4 regions of the Pseudomonas sivasensis genome follow, and region 1 is predicted to be linked to each of the others. Evidence: predicted binding sites of a transcription regulator. Region 1 holds the regulator's gene; each other region holds the start of a gene.
The links. Region 1 encodes FliA, which starts transcription of late flagellar genes. Its sites were predicted from a motif close to CTAAAGTTTNNNNNNNNNNNGCCGNTAA; they were not measured.
Positions count from the first base shown of each region.

Region 2: a site for FliA is predicted at 1,834-1,861, ahead of LRO94_RS01525 (methyl-accepting chemotaxis protein). Genes of this name have one in related genera too.
Region 3: a site for FliA is predicted at 2,785-2,812, ahead of LRO94_RS19400 (methyl-accepting chemotaxis protein). Genes of this name have one in related genera too.
Region 4: a site for FliA is predicted at 4,812-4,839, ahead of LRO94_RS27845 (methyl-accepting chemotaxis protein). Genes of this name have one in related genera too.

Region 1 covers NZ_CP090029.1:4,499,639-4,505,601, reverse strand. The annotation lists gene flhF (flagellar biosynthesis protein FlhF) at 1-683, shown strand, start outside; gene fleN (flagellar synthesis regulator FleN) at 790-1,623, shown strand; gene fliA (RNA polymerase sigma factor FliA) at 1,620-2,360, shown strand; gene LRO94_RS20255 (chemotaxis response regulator CheY) at 2,531-2,905, shown strand; gene LRO94_RS20250 (protein phosphatase CheZ) at 2,924-3,712, shown strand; gene LRO94_RS20245 (chemotaxis protein CheA) at 3,724-5,919, shown strand.
Region 2 covers NZ_CP090029.1:335,387-341,349, forward strand. The annotation lists gene LRO94_RS27915 (hypothetical protein) at 1-124, opposite strand, end outside; gene LRO94_RS01515 (FecR domain-containing protein) at 218-1,192, opposite strand; partial or broken gene LRO94_RS01520 (sigma-70 family RNA polymerase sigma factor) at 1,185-1,600, opposite strand; gene LRO94_RS01525 (methyl-accepting chemotaxis protein) at 1,976-3,856, shown strand; gene LRO94_RS01530 (SRPBCC family protein) at 3,891-4,355, opposite strand; gene LRO94_RS01535 (amino acid adenylation domain-containing protein) at 4,375-5,963, opposite strand, start outside.
Region 3 covers NZ_CP090029.1:4,305,373-4,311,335, forward strand. The annotation lists gene LRO94_RS19395 (lactonase family protein) at 1-454, shown strand, start outside; gene LRO94_RS19400 (methyl-accepting chemotaxis protein) at 458-2,515, opposite strand; gene LRO94_RS19405 (DUF3144 domain-containing protein) at 2,851-3,141, opposite strand; gene LRO94_RS19410 (tRNA (adenine(22)-N(1))-methyltransferase) at 3,181-3,873, opposite strand; gene LRO94_RS19415 (FadR/GntR family transcriptional regulator) at 3,887-4,597, opposite strand; gene LRO94_RS19420 (MFS transporter) at 4,935-5,963, shown strand, end outside.
Region 4 covers NZ_CP090029.1:6,092,341-6,098,303, forward strand. The annotation lists gene glnK (P-II family nitrogen regulator) at 1-328, opposite strand, end outside; gene LRO94_RS27835 (accessory factor UbiK family protein) at 750-1,010, shown strand; gene LRO94_RS27840 (YifB family Mg chelatase-like AAA ATPase) at 1,236-2,732, shown strand; gene LRO94_RS27845 (methyl-accepting chemotaxis protein) at 2,736-4,712, opposite strand; gene LRO94_RS27850 (LysR substrate-binding domain-containing protein) at 4,890-5,810, opposite strand; gene LRO94_RS27855 (NorM family multidrug efflux MATE transporter) at 5,963-5,963, shown strand, end outside.

The DNA of each region.
Region 1 (5,963 bases):
TCGAACCCCTGGAAGAGGGCGGTGTGATCGCCATGGTCGGCCCTGCCGGCATGGGCAAGACCACCACCCTCGCCAAGCTGGCAGCGCGTTATGTGCTCAAGTACGGCGCGAATAATATCGCGCTGGTGAGCATGGACAGCTACCGGATCGGCGCCCAGGAGCAGCTCAAGACGTTGGGCCGCATCCTCAATGTACCGGTGACCCACGTCGACCCGGGCCAGTCCCTGGCCAACGCCCTCGATCCGCTGCTGCGCAAGCGCGTGGTGCTGATCGACACCGCCGGCTTGCAAGCCAGCGACCCGGCGTTGCGCATGCAACTGGAAACCCTGGCCGGGCGTGGCATCAAGTCGAAAAATTACCTGGTGCTTGCAACCACCAGCCAAAAACAGGTTCTTACCGCTGCGTACCATAGCTACAAACGCTGTGGCCTGGCCGGTTGCATCCTCACGAAACTGGATGAGACCGCCAGCCTGGGTGAAGTGTTGAGCCTGGCTATCAGTCATGAATTACCGGTTGCCTACCTGACCGACGGGCCGCGGATCCCGGATGATCTTCATCTGCCGCGCCGTCATCAGTTGGTCAGCCGTGCCGTCAGCGTGCAAATGCAAGAAGAGCCTAGCGAGGAAGCGATGGCCGATATGTTCGCCGACCTCTACCACAACCCGGCAAAACGGGTCGGTTGAAGTCAGGATGAACACCGTGAAATGTACCTACATTGATGGTCTGCAAGCGATTCACGCGGCCAAGCCATGTAGCCTGCGTCTAAGCAAGACAAGGTAAAGAAATAAAATGGGCAGCATGCATCCCGTACAGGTGATCGCGGTGACCGGCGGCAAAGGTGGCGTCGGAAAGACTAACGTGTCAGTGAATTTGTCCCTGGCCCTGGCAGAGCTTGGCCGTCGCGTCATGCTGCTGGATGCTGACCTGGGGCTGGCGAACGTCGACGTTCTGCTGGGACTGACGCCCAAACACACCCTTGCCGATGTGATCGAGGGGCGCTGTGAGCTGCGCGACGTGCTGCTCCAGGGCCCTGGCGGGATCCGCATCGTGCCGGCTGCCTCCGGTACCCAGAGCATGGTGCACCTGAGCCCGGCGCAGCATGCCGGCCTGATCCAGGCATTCAGTGATATCGGCGACAACCTCGACGTGCTGGTGATCGACACCGCCGCCGGGATCGGCGAGTCCGTGGTCAGCTTTGTGCGCGCCGCGCAGGAAGTCCTGCTGGTGGTCTGCGATGAACCCACCTCGATCACCGACGCCTACGCCCTGATCAAACTGCTTAACCGTGACTACGGCATGAACCGCTTCCGCGTCCTGGCCAACATGGCCCAGAGTCCGCAGGAAGGGCGCAATCTGTTCGCCAAGTTGACCAAGGTCACGGATCGCTTCCTCGATGTCGCCTTACAATACGTCGGTGCAGTTCCCTACGACGAGTGCGTGCGCAAGGCTGTGCAAAAGCAGCGTGCAGTCTACGAAGCGTTCCCTCGTTCCAAATGCGCATTGGCGTTCAAGGCTATTGCCCAGAAGGTCGATACCTGGCCGTTGCCCGCCAACCCTCGTGGGCATCTGGAGTTTTTCGTCGAGCGATTGGTACATCAGACGAGCGCAGGACCGGTGCTATGACAGCGAATGGCTACAACGCCTACAAGAAATCTGCCCGTGACAGTCAGGGTGAGTTGATTGAGCGCTATGCGCCGCTGGTCAAGCGTATCGCCTATCACTTGCTGGCTCGCCTGCCCGCCAGCGTGCAGGTCGAGGACCTGATCCAGGCCGGCATGATCGGCTTGCTCGAAGTGTCGACCAAATACGATGCCAGCAAAGGCGCGAGTTTCGAGACGTATGCGGGTATCCGTATCCGTGGCGCGATGCTTGATGAGGTGCGTAAAGGTGATTGGGCGCCGCGTTCGGTGCACCGAAATACGCGCATGGTCAGCGACGCAATTCGTGCAATTGAAGCAAAAACCGGTCGCGACGCTAAAGATCATGAAGTTGCGGCCGAACTCCAATTGAGTCTCGACGATTATTACGGGATTTTGAACGATACCTTGGGCAGCCGCCTGTTCAGTTTCGACGACCTGTTGCAGGACGGCGAACACGAAGGGCTGCACGAGGACGGCGCGAGCGCGCATATGGAACCGTCACGCGACCTGGAAGATGAACGCTTCCAGGGTGCATTGGCGGACGCCATTGCCAACTTGCCCGAGCGCGAGCGGTTAGTGTTGGCGCTGTATTACGACGAAGAGCTGAACCTCAAGGAAATCGGTGAGGTCCTGGGGGTCAGCGAATCGCGTGTCAGCCAGTTGCACAGCCAATGCGCAGCCCGCTTGCGGGGGCGTTTGGGAGAGTGGCGAGCGCGCTGACAGGCAGTGTGGGGAGCATTGCAAAGCGATACCGCGAAGGTGATAGGCCTTCGTGGGTTCGATCCGTGGTGCCCCCGGCAGTCCTTTTTGTGTAATGCCTGTTGATTGAAATGGCGCGTCCAGGTGCTGGGCGCGTTTAAGACTGCTTGGAGGTCGAATTGGACAAGAACATGAAAATCCTCATCGTTGATGACTTCTCAACGATGCGGCGGATCATAAAAAACCTGTTGCGTGACCTTGGGTTCACAAACACGGTCGAGGCGGATGACGGCCTTACGGCGATTCCGATCCTCAACAGCGGGAGCATCGACTTTCTGGTAACAGACTGGAACATGCCGGGCATGACCGGTATCGACTTGTTGCGCCACGTGCGTGCCGACGAAAAACTGCGCAGCCTTCCCGTGTTGATGGTGACCGCCGAAGCCAAGCGTGAACAGATCATCGAAGCCGCCCAGGCCGGGGTCAACGGTTACGTAGTCAAGCCATTCACTGCACAGGCCTTGAAAGAGAAGATCGAAAAGATCTTTGAACGCATCCACGGCTAATGCCATCGCGGGGGAGCTATGGAGCATAAAGAAACGTCACAGGGAGACTTTGAGTCGACCCTGAAAAAGCATGCTCACCAGTTGGTCGACAGCCTTGAAAAAGGCCACTTCGGCGACGCGGTGCAGTTGATCCATGAGCTCAACCAGACCCGTGACCGCGGCCTGTACCAGGAAGTGGGCAAGCTCACACGCGAGCTGCACAGTGCGATCGTCAATTTTCAGATTGACCCGCACATGCCCCAGGCCGAAGAAATCTCGCAGATCACTGATGCCACCGAACGCCTGTCCTATGTGGTCAGGCTGACCGAAGCCGCGGCTAACCGCACCATGGACCTGGTGGAAAATGCCACGCCTCTGGTCAACGGCATGGCCAATGAAGCCCAGGCCCTCAGCGTTGACTGGGGCCGCTTCATGCGTCGCGAAGTCGGGGCCGAAGAGTTTCGTGAATTGGCCCGTCGGGTCGACGGTTTTCTGTCGCGCAGCGAACAGGAAAACCGCACGGTTTCCAGCAACCTCAATGACATTCTGCTGGCCCAGGATTACCAGGACCTCACCGGTCAGGTGATCAAACGTGTAACCCAGTTGGTTACCGAAGTGGAAAGCAATTTGCTCAAATTGGTGCTCATGGCTGGCCAGGTAGACCGTTTTGCCGGCATCGAACATGACCGCGAAGCGATCCTCTCTGAAAAAGATCCACAAAAACATCTCGCCAAGGGTGAAGGTCCGCAGATTCATGCCGATAAACGTGAAGACGTTGTGTCAGGTCAGGATGACGTAGATGACCTGTTATCCAGTTTAGGCTTCTAAGGAGCACCCACATGAGCTTCGGCGCCGATGAAGAGATCCTTCAGGATTTCCTTGTAGAGGCCGGCGAAATTTTAGAGCAACTGTCCGAACAACTGGTCGAGCTGGAAAGCCGACCGGATGATGCGAACCTGCTCAATGCAATTTTTCGCGGTTTTCATACTGTAAAAGGGGGCGCCGGCTTCCTCCAGCTCCATGAGCTGGTGGAGTGCTGCCACATCGCCGAGAACGTTTTCGACATCCTGCGCAAGGGTGAGCGTCACGTTGATTCGGAATTGATGGACGTGATTCTCGAAGCACTGGATGCGGTCAACGGCATGTTCAGCGAAGTTCGCGAACGTGCCCCGATCACGGCGGCCACCCCGGAACTGCTGGCCGCCCTGGCGCGCTATGCAGAGCCAGCCGACACCACGGCAGCGCCGGTGGTTGAGGCCGCGCCTGAGCCGGTGGCGGAGCCTGAAGCGGATGTGACGGACAACGAGTTCGAACAACTGCTCAACTCCCTCAGTGCCGTCAAGGCCGAAGCTGAAGCACCGGCCGCCGTTGCCCCGGCAGCGGCACCGACCAGTGAAGACATCACCGACGCCGAGTTCGAATCCCTGCTCGACCAGTTGCACGGCAAAGGCCAGTTCGCCGCCGATGCGGTGGCGCCTGTCGCGGCTGCCGAAGCGCCTGCGGCCCCGGCCAGCACCGACATCACCGATGACGAATTCGAAGCCTTGCTTGACCAGTTGCACGGCAAAGGCACGTTTGCGGTCGACGCCCTGCCGGAAGTGGCGGCAGCGCCTGCTGCTGCGGCGGCTGCCAGTGCCAAGCCTGCGGACGATGGGTTGATCTCTGATCACGAATTCGAAGCGCTGCTGGATGATTTGCACGGCAAGGGCAAGTTCAGCGAAGTCGCCCCAGCGGCTGCAGTCGCCACGGCAGCACCGGCTGCTGCTAAAGCGGCTGCGCCTGTGGCAGCGGCCAAGCCCGCAGCCCCGGCTCCAGCTCCTGCGCGTGCGGCTGCGCCACCACCGGCGGAAAAACCGGCCAGTGAAGCCGAAACCACCGTGCGGGTTGATACCGCGCGTCTGGACGACATCATGAACATGGTCGGCGAGCTGGTACTGGTGCGTAACCGCCTGGTGCGCCTGGGCTTGAGCAGTGGCGATGAAGCCATGCAGAAGGCCGTGTCGAACCTCGACGTGGTGACGGCTGACCTGCAAACCGCGGTGATGAAAACCCGGATGCAGCCGATCAAGAAAGTCTTCGGCCGCTTCCCGCGCCTGGTTCGTGACCTGGCGCGCCAGCTGAAGAAAGAGATCAACCTGGAACTGGTGGGTGAAGAAACCGACCTCGACAAAAACCTTGTCGAGGCCCTGGCCGACCCGCTGGTCCACTTGGTGCGCAACGCTGTCGATCACGGCGTCGAAACCCCTGAAGAACGCGAAGCCTCGGGCAAGTCCCGTGGCGGCAAGGTGATTCTGGCGGCGGAGCAAGAAGGCGACCACATCCTGCTGTCGATCACCGATGACGGCAAGGGCATGGACCCGGCGATCTTGCGCAATATCGCCGTCAAGCGTGGCGTGATGGACAAGGACGCCGCCGACCGCCTGACCGACACCGAGTGCTACAACCTGATCTTCGCCCCTGGCTTCTCGACCAAGACCGAGATTTCCGACGTGTCGGGCCGTGGCGTGGGCATGGACGTGGTGAAGACCAAGATCAGCCAGCTCAATGGCTCGATCAACATCTACTCGACCAAGGGCCAGGGCTCCAAGATCGTCATCAAGGTGCCGTTGACCTTGGCGATCATGCCGACCCTGATGGTGATGCTGGGCAACCAGGCGTTCGCCTTCCCGTTGGTCAACGTCAACGAGATCTTCCACCTCGACCTGTCGCGCACCAACGTGGTGGACGGTCAGGAAGTGGTGATCGTGCGTGATAAAGCGCTGCCGTTGTTCTACCTCAAGCGCTGGCTGGTTGCATCGGCTGCCCATGAGGAGCAGCGCGAAGGCCATGTGGTGATTCTCTCGGTGGGCACTCAGCGGATCGGCTTTGTCGTCGATCAACTGGTTGGCCAGGAAGAAGTGGTCATCAAGCCTTTGGGCAAAATGCTGCAGGGAACCCCGGGCATGTCGGGTGCGACCATTACCGGTGACGGTCGGATCGCGCTGATTCTCGATGTTCCGAGCATGCTCAAGCGTTACGCCGCACGGCGTATTTGATTCTGGCGGGGCAGGGCGGTAATGCCCGCCCCGCCTAACGGAGT
Region 2 (5,963 bases), 1.9 Mb from region 1:
CCGCTGAGACACTGATGAGTACCGTACCGCTACCCAGCGCCGTCAACAGCAATGCTGCGCGTATGGCTTGACCCAATAGCGTGTAGGAAGAGTCGAACGTGTTGCGGGGAAAACACGCTGGCATGTTCAGCATCCGTAGATGCCTGGTGAGGGCAGATTGACTGGCTCACTGTCTAAGCTGGACTCACGGAAAAAAGCCGCCAAAAAAAGTGAAAAATTACACCCTTCGCTCCAGGCTCACCCACCAACGCGTGCGATAGCGCACGTGTACCGGCAGTATGCGTGGCAGTATCGCTAGCAACTTATCGGTGTCCTCCAGTCGGAATGCACCCGACAGCCGTAGATCTGCAATATCCATTGAGCAGCCCAGATAACCAGGGCGATAACGCCCAACTTCTGCAAGGAAGTCGATCAACCGCATATTTCGGGTCAGGAGCAGCCCATCTGACCAAGCAGCAACGTCCATATCTGGCGGCGGAGCAAGCATGGCTTCGGTCTGACGCACGATGTAACTCTCACCTGCGTGAACGCGCGTCGAAAGTCCATCCGGCCTGTGCGGTGAGTGAATCGCTACAGTACCGCTGACCACATTCAAGCGCGTGCAGTCACTGTACTGACGAACTGTAAAACGCCCTTCGATGCCTTCCAGCAAGCCGTGTTGAGCTTGAACCAACAATGGGACAGAGGAAGCAGCACTGCAGGTCACCAGTATTTCCCCACGCACCAATGTGATCAGACGCTGCTGCGCATTGAAGTCCAGGTCTACCGCGCTGTCTGTGTTGAGTTGCAGGCGAGTGCCATCGGGCAATTGCATGCTGCGGCGCTCGCCGGGGGCTGTTGCTAGGTCAGAAGTCCAGCGCTGCAAACCGGTCAGGTCCCGGCTTAGCCATACTGTTGAGCCCACCAGCAGTGCGCCGGCCAATAACTTCAGTGCCTGCCGCCGTCCCAGACCTTGTGTACTGTTTTCCAGTGTTTTATGTACCCCGGGGATCACGGTCAGATGGCTATTGAGCTCCTGTTGTAGCGCCAGTACCCGTTGCCAGGCCAGTTCGTGATCATGATGATCTTCGCGCCATTGCTCACATTGCAGGCGCAGCCGTGTATTGGCGGGGTTGTGACGTAAGCGCAGCATCCAACTGATGGCCTGCTTGACCACCCTCGAGTCTGGCCCGGAGCGTGTGGTGTTATTCATTGGCGCCGTAACGCAGGACGGAGCAGTAGTAAAGCGCCTCGGCGACATAACGCTCAACTGACCTCAGTGATATACCCATCTGTTTTGTGATCAGCTTGTACGTTAGCCAATCACACTGAACCATCAGAAATACCTTACGCACCTCGGGTTTTAACCCTTCCAAAAGCCGGGCGATGTCCTCCAGTAACTCCAATACCAACGCCCGCGCCTCAGCGCTTCGGACAGATGGGCGATTGACTCGATATAGGCTCGTTCGAGCTCCTCGCGGCGCCAGTGATCAACGACCACCCCTCGTGCACTTGTGCGCAACAATGCCCGTAGCGCCTTGAGTTCAAAACGTTCGATTCCCAACAGCAGTCGCATGAAGGCGTTTTGAGGCAGTTCTGCTGCATCTGCGACATTGGCCATACGGCCGCGCAGCCACGTGTTAAGCCAGTTGTGGTGGGTGCAGTAAAGCGTCTGCACAACGCTATCTTCACGCGAGGTGTATTCAGAAAGAGGCCTGTAGACGAGCTCGTCCAGACGTCACAGATGTCAATGTGTCTCAGTGCTTGGCAGGCGGAAAAATTTTTTACTTCGCTCCTTGTACGACAACCTTTTGTCGGTTTCCTACCTAAAAAGAAGATCTTTCCCACAAATCACTAAGTTTTACTTCGGTGTGGCCGAAAGCCTGATAAGCCATGTGTGCACCGAAATAGAGCGGCCCGAGACGCTGCCTAGACCGTACATTGAATGCTCCATTCGGCCCGCTCACCCCCCCTTTGGCAAAAAGAAGTCGATGAAATGAATCTCAAGTTCAGTCATAAAATTTTGTTGGCCGCGTCAGGCGTCGTGGTTCTAGCCTTCGCGTTATTTACTCTTTACAACGACTACCTGCAGCGCAGCACCATCAAGCAGAACCTGGAGTCGTCTATCCAGCAGTCGGGTGAGCTCACCGCCAGCAGTGTGCAGAACTGGCTCAGCGGTCGGATATTGGTGCTCGAAAGTCTGACGCAAAACGTTGCCCACCAAGGCAGTGCGGCTGACCTCCCGGGGTTGGTCGATCAACCGGCGTTCACCTCGAACTTCCAGTTCACCTACGTTGGTCAAACCAACGGCGTGTTCACCCAGCGTCCCGACGCAAAGATGCCTGACGGCTACGACCCTCGCCAGCGTCCCTGGTACAAGCAAGCGGTGGCTGCCGATAAGCCCATGCTGACGCCGCCCTATATGGCCGCAGTGGGTGGGCAGATCGTAACGATCGCCATGCCGGTGAAAAAGAACGGCGAGTTGCTCGGTGTGGTCGGCGGTGACCTGAGCCTGCAAACCCTGGTGAAGATCATCAACTCGGTGGACTTCGGCGGTATCGGCCATGCGTTCCTGGTCAGCGGCGACGGCCAAGTCATCGTCAGCCCTGACGAAGACCAAGTGATGAAAAACCTCAAGGACATCTATCCAGGTACCAGCGTCCGGATTGAGAAAGTTAACCAGGAGGTCGTCCTCAAAGGTCAGGACCGCATCCTGTCGTTCACGCCTATCAGCGGTTTGCCCGGTGCTGATTGGTATATCGGTCTGTCGATCGATAAAGACAAAGCCTATGCACCGCTGGGCAAATTCCGCACGTCCGCGTTGATCGCCATGCTGATCGCTGTCGTCGCGATTGCCGTGCTCTTGAGCCTGCTTATTCAAGTATTGCTGCGCCCTCTGACCACCATGGGCATTGCTATGCAGGACATCGCCCAGGGTGAGGGTGACCTGACCCGCCGTTTGACGGTTACTAGCAAAGACGAGTTCGGTGAAGTGGGCAGTGCGTTCAACCGGTTCGTAGAACGTATCCACGCCTCGATCTCCGAAGTGTCTTCAGCAACGCGCCAGGTGCATGACCTGTCCCAGCGTGTGATGGCGTCATCCAACGCTTCGATCATAGGCTCTGACGAGCAGAGCGCACGTACCAACAGCGTCGCCGCAGCAATCAACGAGCTGGGCGCCGCTACTCAGGAAATCGCCCGTAACGCCGCTGACGCCTCACAGCACGCCAGTGGTGCCAGCGAGCAGGCCGACGATGGGCGCAAAGTGGTTGAGCAAACCATCCTGGCAATGTCGGAACTGTCGCAAAAGATCAGCCTGTCCTGCACCCAGATCGAAACGCTGAACGCCAGCACCGACAACATCGGCCACATCCTTGATGTGATCAAAGGCATCTCCCAGCAAACCAACTTGCTGGCATTGAACGCGGCAATCGAAGCAGCACGTGCTGGTGAAGCCGGACGCGGGTTCGCCGTGGTCGCCGATGAGGTGCGTAACCTGGCTCACCGTACCCAGGAGTCGGCTGAAGAGATTCATAAGATGATCACTTCGCTGCAAGTGGGCTCGCGTGAGGCGGTGACCACCATGAATGCCAGCCAGACCTCCAGCGAAGAAAGCGTTCAGGTGGCCAACCAGGCCGGTGAGCGCCTGGTCAGCGTAACGCAGCGAATCGTCGAGATCGACGGCATGAACCAGTCCGTGGCCGCCGCTACTGAGGAACAGACTGCCGTGGTGGAAACCCTCAACGTCGACATCAACCAGATCAACCTGCTGAACCAGCAAGGTGTGACCAACCTCAACGAAACCCTGAAAGACTGCGATGCGCTGTCTCAACAGGCCAATCGGTTGAAGCAGTTGGTCGATAGCTTCAAAATTTGATCTGCTGAGTGTGTAGGAGCGAGCGATCTCGCTCCTATCGCTTACCCAGCAAGCGGCGAACATTCTCCAGGGCGCCATCGGCGAACCCCTGCACAAACTGCTCAAATCCCACCTGTGCTGCGTCTAAGGGCTCGGCAATGATGGTCCAGGTTACCCTGGAGCAGTGCTCTCCAAGAGCGTCTACTTTGATTGCCGCCCACAGCCTGGCCACGCCCAGGGTGTTGTAGATCGTGGTCCAGGTCATGTGCATCGCGTGCTCATCCCAGCTATTTAGCTGTTCCACAACTCGGTTGCCATCGCGGAAAAATTTCGTGCGTAAGGCGCCCACACCGGTGCCGGTCATTTCGATATGCGTCAGGGCCGGTATGAAGGTATCGAAGCCTGCAAACCGTCCCACCGTGTTCCATAGGCGGGTGGCATGGCAGTCGATCACCACAGAGGCCACGATCGGCCGGCCGTTTGGGTTATGAATTAACGTATCGGGTTGCAGCGGTTTCATGAAGTTGTCCTGAAGCGGTTCAGAGAAAGCCGATGGTCTTAAGGTAATTGCAGCCTCTACTCAGCAGCACCGCGTTCTTTTCGGGGTACTGCTCGCCCATCTGCTGGACGCCGTGTTGTGCGTTGTCATGACGGATCATCAACGTGTCGCCAATGTCTTCATCCAGTCGATCCAGGTAAAACCCGATTACGCCAAACAACGCATTGTCCTGGCCCGCTGTTCGCAGCGCCTGCTGCCAACGCGCAGTACTCACCCGTTCGAACCGATGGCCCGCCCGGCTGAACGCATCCAGGTAGTGATCCCAGCTCAATGGCTGTGGGTTGTGCAGGTTGAATACGCTTCTGTCCGCTTCAAAGCGCGTGCAGTGGTAAGCAATGAATCGAGCCAGGAAGTCCACGGGCATTAGGTCGAAATTCAGATCTAGCCGAGGCAACATTCCCAACTGCAGAGACCCCTTAAGCATCAGCATCAGGCGATTCTTCTGCGGCTGGCAGACACCGTTGCGACTGTTGAAGCTGATATTTCCAGGGCGATGGATATTTACCCAGGCACCTTGCGCGACCGCACGCCCCAACACTCGCTCGGCTGCCCACTTGGATAGGTTGTAGCCATTGCGGATATACAGCGGCAGGGTGGTCGCAGCCGGTGCTTCTAGCACATACCCTTGCGGGTCGATGCTGCTGGACGCCGACAACGTTGAGACAAAGTTGAAGACCTTCTTGCAGCGGGTCTCGCACAGGCGCAGGCATTCGAATATGGGTTCAACGTTGTCTCTGGCCAGTGACGCGTAGTCCATCACGTGGTTGACCTGCGCCGCGTTATGCACCAGCACGCCAAAGTCTGCGGCGAGCGTGTCATACACCTCGCAGGTCAAACCCAATCGCGGCAGGCTGATGTCGGCGGCGAGTACCCGTACCCGGCTCAAGTCCAGGTGTTCCAGGTGGTATTCGCGCAGCGACTGGGTAAAGCGTGCCATTGCAGGCTTCCCCGGCATCTCACGTACCAGGCATGCCACCTCGGTTACACCAGAGGCCAGCAATGCTTCGACAATATGGACGCCGACGAAACTGTTGGCCCCCGTCACAATCACCTTGTGCGGATCACCAGCGCAATTCCTATGCAAGGGAGTGATCACCCAATCCCGTTGGGCATCCAAGACTGCCTGGCCAGAGGATGCGTCGGGTGGTTCTCCGTCCTCCATCAGCGTTGCGAGCGTACGAATCGTCGGAACTTCAATGAAGTGGCTCAACGCGAAACTACGCCCAAATTGCTCGCGAACACGCAGCAAGAGAGTCGACAGCAAAATTGAATGGCCGCCCAACGCGAAGAAGCTTTCGTCGATGGACAACTGATGGCTGGGCACACCCAGCAGCTCGCTCCACACCTCGCTCAATCGTGCTTGAAGCGGTGTGTGTGGAGCCCGGTGCGCAGCGCTGAAAATCGGTTGGAAGGGGAGCGTCAGCAGCGTCTTCCGGTCGACCTTGCCGTTGTTGGTGTACGGCATGCCTGGCAGCTCCACCCAGAAACCGGGTTGCATATAGCCCGGTAACCGTTGGCGCGCATGCTGCTGTAGGGCCACCAGCGTGGCGCCGGGTGCGGGCTGGGCGA
Region 3 (5,963 bases), 190 kb from region 1:
TTCCATTGACGACAGCACCGGCGCGCTGACGCAGATCGGCGTAGCCAACGGCATTCCCGCGCGTTTGAAACTGGCCCACGGCGAAGTGCGGGACGCGCGCAACAATGATTTGAAGGACGACCCGACGCCACGCATCTGGGCCGCCGACCTGCGTTTGTCCCCGGATGGCACCCTACTGCTGATGAGCGAGCGCACCAGCAGCTCGGTGTCGGCGTTTGCGGTGGATGCGGCTACAGGTGGCCTGATGTTTCTCGACAACTACCCGGTCGAAGAGAAACAACCGCGCAATATCGCCTTCTCTCCCAATGGCCAATGGTTGCTGGTGACCGGCGAGAAAAGCGACAAGGTCGGTACCTACGCGGTCAGCGGCGCAGGTGCGTTGAAGCGCGTGGGTGAGGCGGCTTCAGGCAAAGGTGCGCTGTGGATTGAAGTCCTGCGCACCGCAGCCAAATAGCACTCAGCTCAAACGAAACCGCGCGGTGTTGTCACTCAACGCCTGGCTGCCCTTGCTCAAGGTGTCCGCCGCCCGGTTGACCGCTCGCGCGCCATCCAGCAAACGTCCTGCCGCCTGATCGACTTGCTGGATGTTGCCGCTCACTTCGTCCGCCGTCGCCGCTTGCTCTTCCACCGCTGTGGCGATCTGCGCCAGGGTGTCGGTGACGTTCTGCACCGCGCCGGCAATCTCGCCCAAGCGCGTACCCAGGCCGGTGACGGACTCGGCGTCGGTCAATGCTTGCTCGCACGCAGCGCCCATCAGCGTAACGGCCTGGCTCACGGTCGCGCGCAGGCTGTCGACGGTGCCGGCGATCTGCGCCGTGGAGGCCTGGGTGCGTTGGGACAGACTGCGCACTTCATCGGCCACCACCGCAAAGCCCCTGCCCTGCTCGCCGGCGCGGGCCGCTTCGATGGCCGCGTTGAGTGCGAGCAGGTTGGTCTGCTCGGCAATGCCGCGAATGGTGTCGACCACCGACTGAATCTGCTGCCCCTGCTGACTGACTTGCTGCAAAGCATCAGCCGTATCGGTAAGGCGTTGGTTGAGTTGCTGGATGCTGGCCGTGGTGCGTTGGCTGTCGCGGCTGCTGTCTTCGGCGATGCGTCGTGTTTGCTGGGCACTGCCCGACGCTTGTTCACAGCTTCTGGCGACGCCCATGGACGTCGCGGCCAACTGCGTAGCGGCGGCGGCGATCTGGCTGATTTGATGCTGCTGGTCTTCGACTTCGCTGAGGGTGCTGCCCGATTGCGAATTGAGGGTGAGGACCGCTGAGCCGAGCTGCTGGGTTTCGTGGTTGACCCCCAGCAGGCTGGTGCGCAATTGCACCACCGCCACGTTCAGCGCGGTGCTGATCAGTGCCAGCTCGTCCCGCCCTTCCACCGCCACTTCGACGCACAGGTTACCGTCGCGCAAGGATTCGGCCAGGGTGGTGATGCCTCTTGCGCTGCGCTGTATGGAGGCTTGCAGGCACATGAACAGGTACAGCGCGGCCAGGGCCAGCACGCCGAAGGTCATCGCCAGAGGAATGAAGCGCTCGTTCGCGTTGCGGTGGTAGTAGCTCAAGCGCTCGTCAAGGGAGGTCAGCGACTGCACGCGCAGTGCGCTGAGCGAACCGAGCATGGCGTCGACACTGCGCTCGAAACCGGCGGTATCGAGCTTGATGGTGCCGCCGAATACGCCGTCGTCGAGCACTTTAAGCTCGTTATCCAACAGTTGCAGGCTGTTGTCGTACTGCGCCGTCCAGGGCTCCATGCCGTCGAATTGCTTGGCCTTGAGCGCAGCCGCCGCCTTGGCCAACTGGTCGCGCGCGTCGCCAATGCGGCTGCGCAGGTCGCGCATCTGCAAACGGCTTTGCAAGGTGAACTGCCCCGAAGCAATGGACGACTGCCCGACGCCCGCCATACGACCGATACGCTCGATCAGGTCTGGCGTCTGCTGTGTGCCCATCTGCATGAGCATGTAGGTTTCCAGCCAGGGATCGAGGATCAGCCCGGCGTCCAGGGTGATCTGTTCGCGCAGGGTTTGCATAGCGCTCAGCGCCGAGGTGAAACGGTCGTAGCCATCCGGCCACCAACCCACGGTGCGCAGCGAAGCGGAGTCCATGCCTTTGACGGTGGCCTGCAACGCCTCGTAGCGCGCGAGGATGTCGGCGCTGGCGTTCTGCGCTTTGAGCTCATCGCCCAAGGCTTGCAGGCTTTGCTGGATCAGCGGGAAATTCGTATCGACCTTGTCCATCGCCGCCTTCGCCGCCGGCGTCGGCGCGTGCAGGATGTCCGCCGCTTTCCAACGCGCAGCCAGGTTGCGCTGAGCCGTCAATTGACCGTCCAGTGCATCCAGGGCCAACAGTTGGCGCACGCCGGACTGCTCGGTGGAAATCACGCCTAATTTATCGCGATAGTCCTGGCCGATCATCCAGAGGCTCCCAGCCAGGGGCAGCATGAACAGGAAAAACAACACTTGGAATTTGCGCGCAAACCCCATACGTCCGAGCAGGCGGATACCGGGTGATAACAAGCTGTGCATGTCCGACTACTCCCTCAAACAACCCACGTGGTGCACGGTGGGCCAAGCCGTGAAATGACTAACGGCAAAGTGCCATGTCATTGATTAGCTTGGCTCTAGCAAGATACGGGCCGCCGAACAACAGCCCTGAAACAGGGCGGGCGGCACGCTTTTGGAGCCGATGGAGTGCTCGAAAATGGGGCAAAAGCACTCAGTGTTGGCAAGACTGCTGTAACCGCCGGAGACGACTGGCCCAGGTGCAGTCCAGAACACCTTTATTCACAGGCATCCTATCGGCAGCAAACCAGCCAAACTTGAAGGGCGCCGCGCTTTATGTGAGAGGCAGTGAGCAATGACTATTTGGCCTGCATGTAGCGACTGAAGTTCTTGATGTGATCGTCCAGATTGTCCTCAAGCATCAACCGATACTGATCACAAAAATACTTGAGCATCGCCTCGCGCTCCTCGGCCATGTGCTCACCGGACTTGAAGTTGCGTGCGCACGCCCAGGCGTTGAACCGCGTCGTGCCGAACATCATTGAAGCGCTGACTTGGCCGAGGTCTTCGAAGGTTTTCAGTTGTTCGTTCGACAGTTCGATGTGCGCGTCGGCGCGATCGTAGAAGGCGTGGTCGGTAGCGTCTGCCATTGCGGGGTTCCTGATTTATCACGGTTGAATGGGTATGTATCAAGCCAGCAGTGTGAGCATCCACCGGATCTGCTGGCTAATCTCTTGGAGCTTCGCCTCGGGCACCGCCTGCGCACGCTCAAAGGCAGCCAAGGTCTTCTGCCTCAGGCGTAACGCGCGCTGCCACTTGGCCAAAAACACCGGGCTACGGGCCTGCATCAGTAACGGGCCGAAGAACAGTTGTTCGGCGGTATACACCACAGGGTCTGCGCGCTCAGCGACGATGATTTCGTAGTAAAAGCGGTTTTCATGCAACAGCTCTTCGCTGACGATGCGATAGCCATTGCGCATTAACCAAAGGCGCAGCGGTTGCTCACCGCCATTGGGTTGCAGGATCAGCCGCTCAGCGCCGCTCAGGTGGGCTTTGCCGGCCTCAAGGATGTCGCGGATCGTCTCGCCGCCCATGCCGCAGAGGCTGATGGCCGTGATGCCGTCACGCGCTTCGATGGCCGCCAAGCCATCGGCCAGGCGCACAGTAATCTGCTGCTCCAGGCCATTGTCACGCACGGTCCGTTCGGCCGCCTGGAACGGTGTGGTCGCGACCTCTCCCGCCAGCGCCGCGTCGATCACGCCACGGCGCACTAACGCCACCGGCAGATAGGCATGGTCCGAGCCGATATCGGCCAGACGCGCGCCATTCGGCACATGCGCTGCCACGCGCTCCAGGCGCATGGACAAGGTGTGTTCGTTCAACCTGTGTTCCTTATCATTCCCCGGAAAATCGATCCCGGCTGTTAGTCAGATGCAACACCATGGCGGCGCGTGCGGCGTCCGGATCCTGGCGTTTGATCGCATTGAAAATGGCCTCATGCTCCAGGTTCGCCAATTGCCCGAGTTTGGCAAAGTCCGCCCCGCCACGTTCGTCCACCTTCACCTGAGTGCGCGGAATCATCGCATTACCCAGGTGCAACATGATTTCGGTGAAGAAGGTATTGCCGGTGGCTTCGGCGATCTGTTGGTGGAAGCGTTTGTCCTCTTCCACGCAGCTGTCGTTGTTGGCGAGAGAGGCCTGGTAGTCGTCCAGTGCTTCGCGCATGCGTGCCAGTTGAGCATCGGTGCGACGCAGTGCAGCCAGCGCCACCGCTTGCACCTCCAGGCCCAGGCGCAGTTCCAACATGTTGCGCACGCTGGCGACCGTATCCACATGCAGGCGCAAGCCTTGTTGGGCGCTCTGCTCCAGCACAAAGGTGCCGATGCCGTGACGCGTCTCTACCAGCCCCGAAGCCTGCAACTTGGAGAGCGCCTCGCGCACCACCGTCCGGCTGACGCCATGCTCCAGCACGATGGTGGATTCCGACGGCAGCTTTTCGCCGGGTTTCAACTGGCCGAGCAGGATGCGCTGGGTCAGGGCGTCGACCACGCCCTGGGCCAGGTTGGTGGAGCGTTTACGCACGGGGGTTGGGGTTTCATTGGGCATTACTGCAAGTCCACGGGGTTGGGCTGGAGCGAGCTTAACACCCAGACAAAGGACGCCGCCGAGGTTGATTGAAAAACCATCCAGCTTGTATGACAACCAATCTGATGACAGGATCGCGCCACGGTGACCGGCACCTTAGATACGGAGTCATTTCAACCCCTCCAACCGGTAAAAACCCCAATAAACATTGGCCAATAACAAAAAATCATTCCAACAACGACCTTATAAACACAAAAACATCAATCACTGGATTGCGAATTCCAGAAATCAACTTGTATGATGTCTATCAACAAAACACGCAAACCCGCATAAAAATAATCAGGGGGAGTTTTGAATTGTGAACAATTCAAGCCATGCATCTGCCGCACCACACAGTGATCCGGTCCTCGCGCGCGCCGTGCGCAAAGTGAAGAGCCATGTGCTCCCACTGTTCGTGATCATGTTCATCCTCAACTACATCGACCGGGTCAATATCGGTTTTGTGCGCACGCACATGGAGCACGACTTGGGCATCGGCGCAGCGGCCTATGGGTTCGGTGCCGGGCTGTTCTTCATCGGTTATGCCCTGTTCGAAGTGCCCTCCAACATGCTGCTGCAAAAGGTCGGCGCGCGTATCTGGCTGACCCGCATCATGTTCACCTGGGGCATCGTCGCGACGATGATGGCCTTCATCCAAAACGAAACCCACTTCTACATCCTGCGCTTTCTGCTGGGCGTGGCCGAAGCCGGCTTCTTCCCAGGAGTGATCTACTACTTCACACGCTGGTTGCCGGGCGCGGAGCGCGGTAAAGCCATTGCGATTTTCCTTAGCGGCTCGGCGGTGGCCTCGTTGATCTCTGGCCCGCTGTCGGGTGTGCTATTGCAGATCGAAGGCTTTGGCTTCCACGGCTGGCAATGGATGTTCGCCATCGAAGGCCTGGCCTCGGTGGTGATCGGTTTCTTCGTGTGGTTCTGGCTGGACTCCAAGCCCCACGACGCCAAATGGATGACTCGCGAAGAACAGGACGCACTGGTCGGCGCCATCGACGAGGAGCAACGCCAGCGTGAGGCGCTGACCAGCGTCAAACCGACCCTTGGCAAGCTGCTCAAGGACCGCCAGATCCTGCTGTTCTGCGCCCTGTACTTCTGCATCCAACTGACCATTTACGCGGCGACATTCTGGCTGCCGAGCATCATCAAAAAGATGGGTGACTTGAGTGATGTGCAGGTGGGCTTCTTCAACTCGATTCCGTGGCTGATCTCGATCATCGCCATGTATGCCTTCGCATCGCTGTCGGGCAAGTTCAAGTTCCAACAGGCCTGGGTAGCGGCGGCGCTGTTGATTGCAGCGGCCGGCATGTTCATGTCCACCACCGGCGGGCCAGTG
Region 4 (5,963 bases), 1.6 Mb from region 1:
CGGTATCGGTTTCGCCGGTACGGATGCGAATAGCCTGTTCCAGATTGACCACGAAGATCTTGCCGTCACCGATCTTGCCGGTGTTGGCGGCCTTGGTTATCGCTTCGATAACCCGGTCAAGATCCTTGTCGTCAATGGCGACATCAATCTTCACCTTCGGCAGGAAATCGACTACGTATTCCGCGCCGCGATACAGCTCGGTGTGACCCTTCTGCCGACCGAAGCCCTTGACCTCAGTAACGGTAATGCCCTGCACGCCGATCTCGGACAGCGACTCGCGTACATCGTCCAACTTGAACGGCTTGATGATGGCAGTGACTAGCTTCATGAAAACTCTCTCCCGAATTGGTGGACTTGCCCCAGGAAAACAAACCCGTCTCAAGTCTAAGCGCAGTGCCTGGCTTTGTAACGCATCGTCGCAAGGGCAGTTGCCTTCGCGACGCCAGCGAACCACTGGTGACGAAACCTGTACCCCTGATCCGTCGGCGCACTGCATTCGTCACAGCGACTGCATCAGTGCATGGGTCATGATCGTCTAAGCAGAAACCTTGCCAGCTCCGTAAAAATCACTGAAATCAGTCCTTTGCCCACTTAACCTCACCCACAGGACTATTTGGCAGCTGCAATGCGCACGAAAACAGTGCGCCGTCGCACAGCCCGATGCGCGAAAAGCGTGCGCTGCAGGCCGCGAAAAAGACTATAGACGCTGCGTGATACACTGCCCGCCAACAGTTTCCGGAATATTTCCCATGCTCGCGCCCAAAGACCTACTCGACGCCCTGAGCGGCCACGCCTCTCGCCTGTTCAGCGGCGAAACCCCTCTGCCCCGCAATGAAATCGAAAGCCAGTTCAAGGCCTTGCTGCAAAGCGGTTTCAGCAAGCTCGACCTGGTGAGCCGGGAAGAGTTTGATAGCCAAATGGTGGTGCTGGCCCGCACGCGTGCGCGGCTGGAGAGCCTGGAGGCGAAGGTGGCTGAACTGGAAGCGCGGCTAACCCCAACGGCCGAGTAACTGACGCAACGAGGCCAAAATGTGGGAGGGGGCTTGCTCCCGATGGCGATGGGTCAGTGACATATTTATCAACTGACCCACTGCTATCGGGGGCAAGCCCCCTCCCACATTTGTTCTGCGTCGTTCTCTGGATACGTTCTGTAAAACCTCCCTCCCTCGCTAGCCCCACCGCTCGTCTACCCTTGAAAAACCCGCAGGAAGCGGCCTCTCTTTCAAGGAACGAGCATGTCCCTCGCCATCGTCCACAGCCGCGCCCAGATCGGCGTAGAAGCCCCAGCCGTCACCGTCGAAGTGCACATGGCCAACGGTCTCCCGTCCCTCACGCTGGTGGGCCTTCCCGAAACCGCCGTCAAGGAAAGCAAGGACCGAGTACGCAGCGCCATCCTCAACTCCGCCCTGCAATACCCCTCCCGCCGCATCACGCTCAACCTCGCGCCCGCCGACCTGCCCAAGGACGGCGGGCGTTTTGATTTGGCGATTGCCTTAGGGATCCTCGCCGCCAGTGTGCAGGTGCCAGCGTTGATGCTCGATGACATTGAATGCCTGGGTGAGTTGGCGTTGTCCGGCGAAGTGCGTGCGGTCAAAGGTGTGTTGCCAGCCGCTTTGGCGGCGCGCAAGGCTGGGCGCACCGTGATAGTGCCGCGGGCGAATGCAGAGGAAGCTTGCCTGGCGTCGGGGCTGAAGGTGATTGCCGTGGATCACTTGCTGCAGGTCGTGGCGCACCTCAACGGACAAGTGCCGATTGAGCCCTATAAATCCGATGGTTTGTTGTACCTGAACAAGCCCTACCCGGATTTGAGCGAAGTGCAAGGCCAACTCTCCGCCAAGCGGGCGTTGTTGATTGCAGCAGCGGGCGCACATAACCTTCTGTTCAGCGGGCCACCGGGCACCGGCAAGACCTTGCTTGCCAGCCGCTTGCCCGGTTTGCTGCCTCCGCTGAGCGAGCAGGAGGCCCTGGAAGTGGCGGCAATTCAGTCGGTGGTCAGCCTCGCACCGCTGAGCCATTGGCCGCACCGGCCGTTTCGCCAGCCGCACCACTCTGCGTCAGGGCCCGCGTTGGTGGGTGGTGGATCGAAACCGCAGCCTGGGGAAATCACCATGGCTCATCATGGCGTGCTTTTCCTGGATGAGTTACCGGAGTTTGATCGCAAGGTGCTGGAGGTTTTGCGTGAGCCATTGGAGTCAGGGCATATCGTGATTTCCCGCGCCCGCGACCGTGTGAGTTTCCCAGCGCGTTTTCAACTGGTGGCAGCGATGAACCCCTGCCCTTGCGGGTATATGGGCGAACCCACTGGGCGTTGTCGCTGTACACCGGAGCAGGTCCAGCGGTATCGCAATAAACTGTCTGGACCGTTACTGGATCGGATTGACTTGCACCTCACCGTGGCGCGGGAAACAACTGCGCTGAATCCAACCCAGCAGGTTGGAGATACGACGGCAACGGCCTCAGCCCAGGTGGCCGAGGCTCGGGAGCGCCAGCAACAGCGCCAAGGCTGTGCCAACGCCTTTCTTGATCTGCCGAGGCTGCGTGAGCACTGCCAACTTTTGAAAGCCGACGAAGGCTGGCTGGAAAGCGCCTGCGAGCGACTGACATTGTCGCTGCGTGCGGCTCATCGGCTGCTCAAAGTGTCACGCACGTTGGCGGACCTGGATCAGGTGGATGCCATCACGCGGGACCACTTGAAGGAGGCCTTGCAGTACCGCCCGGCCTCCCTCAATTGAGCCTCAGCGAAAGCGATCCACCTCATGACGCAAGCCCGCCGCCAACGTCTCGAGCTCCTTAGCCGTAATCGCCAGGTTCGACACCACTTCCCGCTGCTCGCTGTTGGCCAGTGCGATGCTCTGCAAGTTGCTGCTGAGCAATGTCGCGGTGCTGCTCTGCTCCTGAGTCGCCGTGGTAATCGCCGCGAACTGCTGACCGGCCGAACGGCTCTGCTCGTCGATACGTGCCAGGGCCGACGCCACGTCGGCGTTGCGCGACAGGCCTTCCTGCATCAACGTGTTGCCGTGCTCCATGGTGCTGATGGCGTTGCCGGTTTCCCGCTGAATGCTCTGGATCATCCCGGAAATTTCATCGGTGGCTTCGCGGGTACGCGAGGCCAGGTTACGCACTTCGTCAGCAACCACGGCAAACCCACGGCCCTGTTCACCTGCGCGAGCAGCCTCGATGGCGGCGTTCAGCGCCAGCAGGTTGGTCTGTTCGGCGATGGAGGTGATCACACCGACGATGCCGCCGATTTCCTGAGAGCGCTGGCCCAGGGTATTGATCACCGTGGCCGTGCTATTCAGCGCGGTCGCGATATGTTCCAGCGACGACGACGCCTCCTGCATCGAGGTGCGGCCGATGCGGGTTTGCTGGGCATTCTCTTGAGCCAGACGCTCGGTGTTGCCCATGTTGTCGGCGATATTCAGCGAAGTGGCGCTGAACTCTTCCACCGCACCAGCCATGCTGGTGATTTCGCCAGACTGCTGCTCCATGCCGTCATAGGCCCCGCCGGATAACCCGGACAGTGCCTGTGCACGGCTGTTGACCTCTTCGGCCGCCTTGCGGATATGGGAAACCATGGTCGAAAGCGCTTCACCCATCTGGTTGAAGCTACGGGCTAGTTGGCCGATTTCATCATGGCTGGACACGTTGAGGCGCGCACTCAAGTCCCCCGCGCCCAAGGCTTCGGCCTGGCGCACCAGATCACTCAGCGGCTGCAGTTTGCTGCGCAGCAACCAGACCGTGGCGCCTACCGCCAGCAACATCGCCAGTATGCTGCCGATCACCAGGCGAATACCGACCGCCCAGGTCACTGCACGGATTTCAGCTTTCGGCATGCTCGCGACGACGGCCCAAGGACCGCCGTCGAACGGTACCGAAACACTGTAGAAGTCTTCGTTCTTATCGCTCCAGAAGCGGCCTTTGCCTGGGGTCTTGGCCAGGTCCAGCATCACCGCAACCGACTGGTCCAAGGCCTGCACACCCGCGGGCGGTACCAGCCAACGCTTCTGCTCGTCGAGCAACGCCAAGGAGCCGGTCTGACCGATGCGGAAGCGCTTGAGGTTCTCAAACTGCGCGGCCTGGGCGTCGGTGTAGTCAAAGCCGATGAACAACACAGCGATCACTTTGCCGCTGCTGTCTCGTACGGGGCTGTACTGGGTCATGTAGGAGCGATCGAACAACACCGCGCGGCCGATATACGCCTGACCACCGAGCACGCGCTGGTAAGCCGGACCCTGGCGGTCAAGCACGGTGCCGATGGCGCGGCTGCCGTCCTGCTTGGTCAGGGAAGTGCTGACGCGAACAAAGTCGTCGCCGCTGCGCACGAACACCGTGGCCACGCCGCCGGACATCTGCTTGAACTCATCGACTTCAGTGAAGTTGTTGTTGAGCACTTCGCTGCCCAGCAACAGGCTCGGCGTCTGGACCCCAGCCACCGCGACCATTTGATCAGCCTGCACACGCAACCCGGCGCTGAAGCGCTTTTCAAACAATCCGGTCAGACGCTGGGTGCTCTCGCGCAGCGTGCTGTGGAAGGTATTGAGTTGGTCGGCCAGCAGTCGTGCCTCGCTGGCCAAGTGTTCCTCGCGGGTATCGAGGTTGGCGGAGTCAAGGGAACGCAAGGCGAAAACAGTACTGCCGCTGATGACGACAGCCAAAATCACGGCTAATGCAAGACCTAACTGCGAGGCGATCCGGGCGCGAGGTTGAGACATGAAAGCTCCTGGCCGAGGCCAGGATCATCCTGATCTCATAGCGCTGCTCGGCAAATTATCTGGTGGGAAACGTTGGTGCACGATGGTTCCAACACCCCTACTTCGGCGGCGCTTTGCAATACTTGAGCGAATCGCAGGGGTATCACGCAAACGGTTGCGTGATAGAGCCAGAATTATTCAATCAAGCCGTTCGACATCGGGCAAAACCATGGCCTGCACTTCGCTCTGGAGGAAATCCGCCAAGCGTCGCAAGCGCTCGCCGCCCGGACGGGTTTTCGGCCACACCAAATAGTAATTTTCCCTGCTCGCTACCGCCGTCGGCAACGGCAAGCTTAAACGTCCCTGCGCCACATCCTCGGCCACCATCAGCAGATCGCCCATGGAGACGCCATAACCGCGAGCGGCGGCGATCATGCCCAGCTCCAGGGTATCGAACACCTGCCCACCCTTGAGCGAAACCTGATTCGAAAGCCCCATGCGCTCCAGCCAATTGCGCCAGTCCCTGCGGTCGGGCGTGGGGTGCAGCAACTCGGCACCGGCGAGTCGATTTACATCCCATGGGCCATCGTCCAACAGATTCGGCGCGCCCACCGGTATCAACAGCTCAGGAAACAAATAGCTGGCCTCCCAATCCGCCGGAAAGTGCCCGTAGCTCAACAGCACCGCACAGTCGAACGGCTCCTGGTTGAAATCCACTTCATCCACATTCATCCAGGCGCTGGTCAATTGCACTTCATTGCCTGGCTGTAATGCGCGGAAGCGACTGAGGCGCGCCAACAACCACCGCATAGTCAGGGTCGACGGCGCTTTCATGCGCAGGATGTCATCTTCGGCGTTCAGGGTATGGCAGGCCCGCTCCAGCGCCGCGAACCCCTCGCGCACACCGGGCAACAGCAGGCGCGCCGCTTCCGTGAGCTGTAGGTTACGGCCGCTGCGCTGGAAGAGGCGACAGGCGAAATGCTCTTCCAGCGTGCGGATATGTCGGCTCACCGCACTTTGGGTAATCGACAGTTCCTCGGCGGCGCGGGTAAAGGAGTTATGCCGGGAGGCCGCTTCAAATGCACGCAAGGCATAAAGAGGAGGAAGACGACGAGACATGAGGAAAGCTCCGACAGCAGGATGCCGAAACCGTACCAGAATCAGTCAGGCATGAGTTTTAATCATGTAGATGATCGCTTTTATCCCTTTGTGCAATGAGCTGAGAGGGCCGAGAATCCAACCCTCTCCAACCCTCTGACTTTCTGAGTGTGA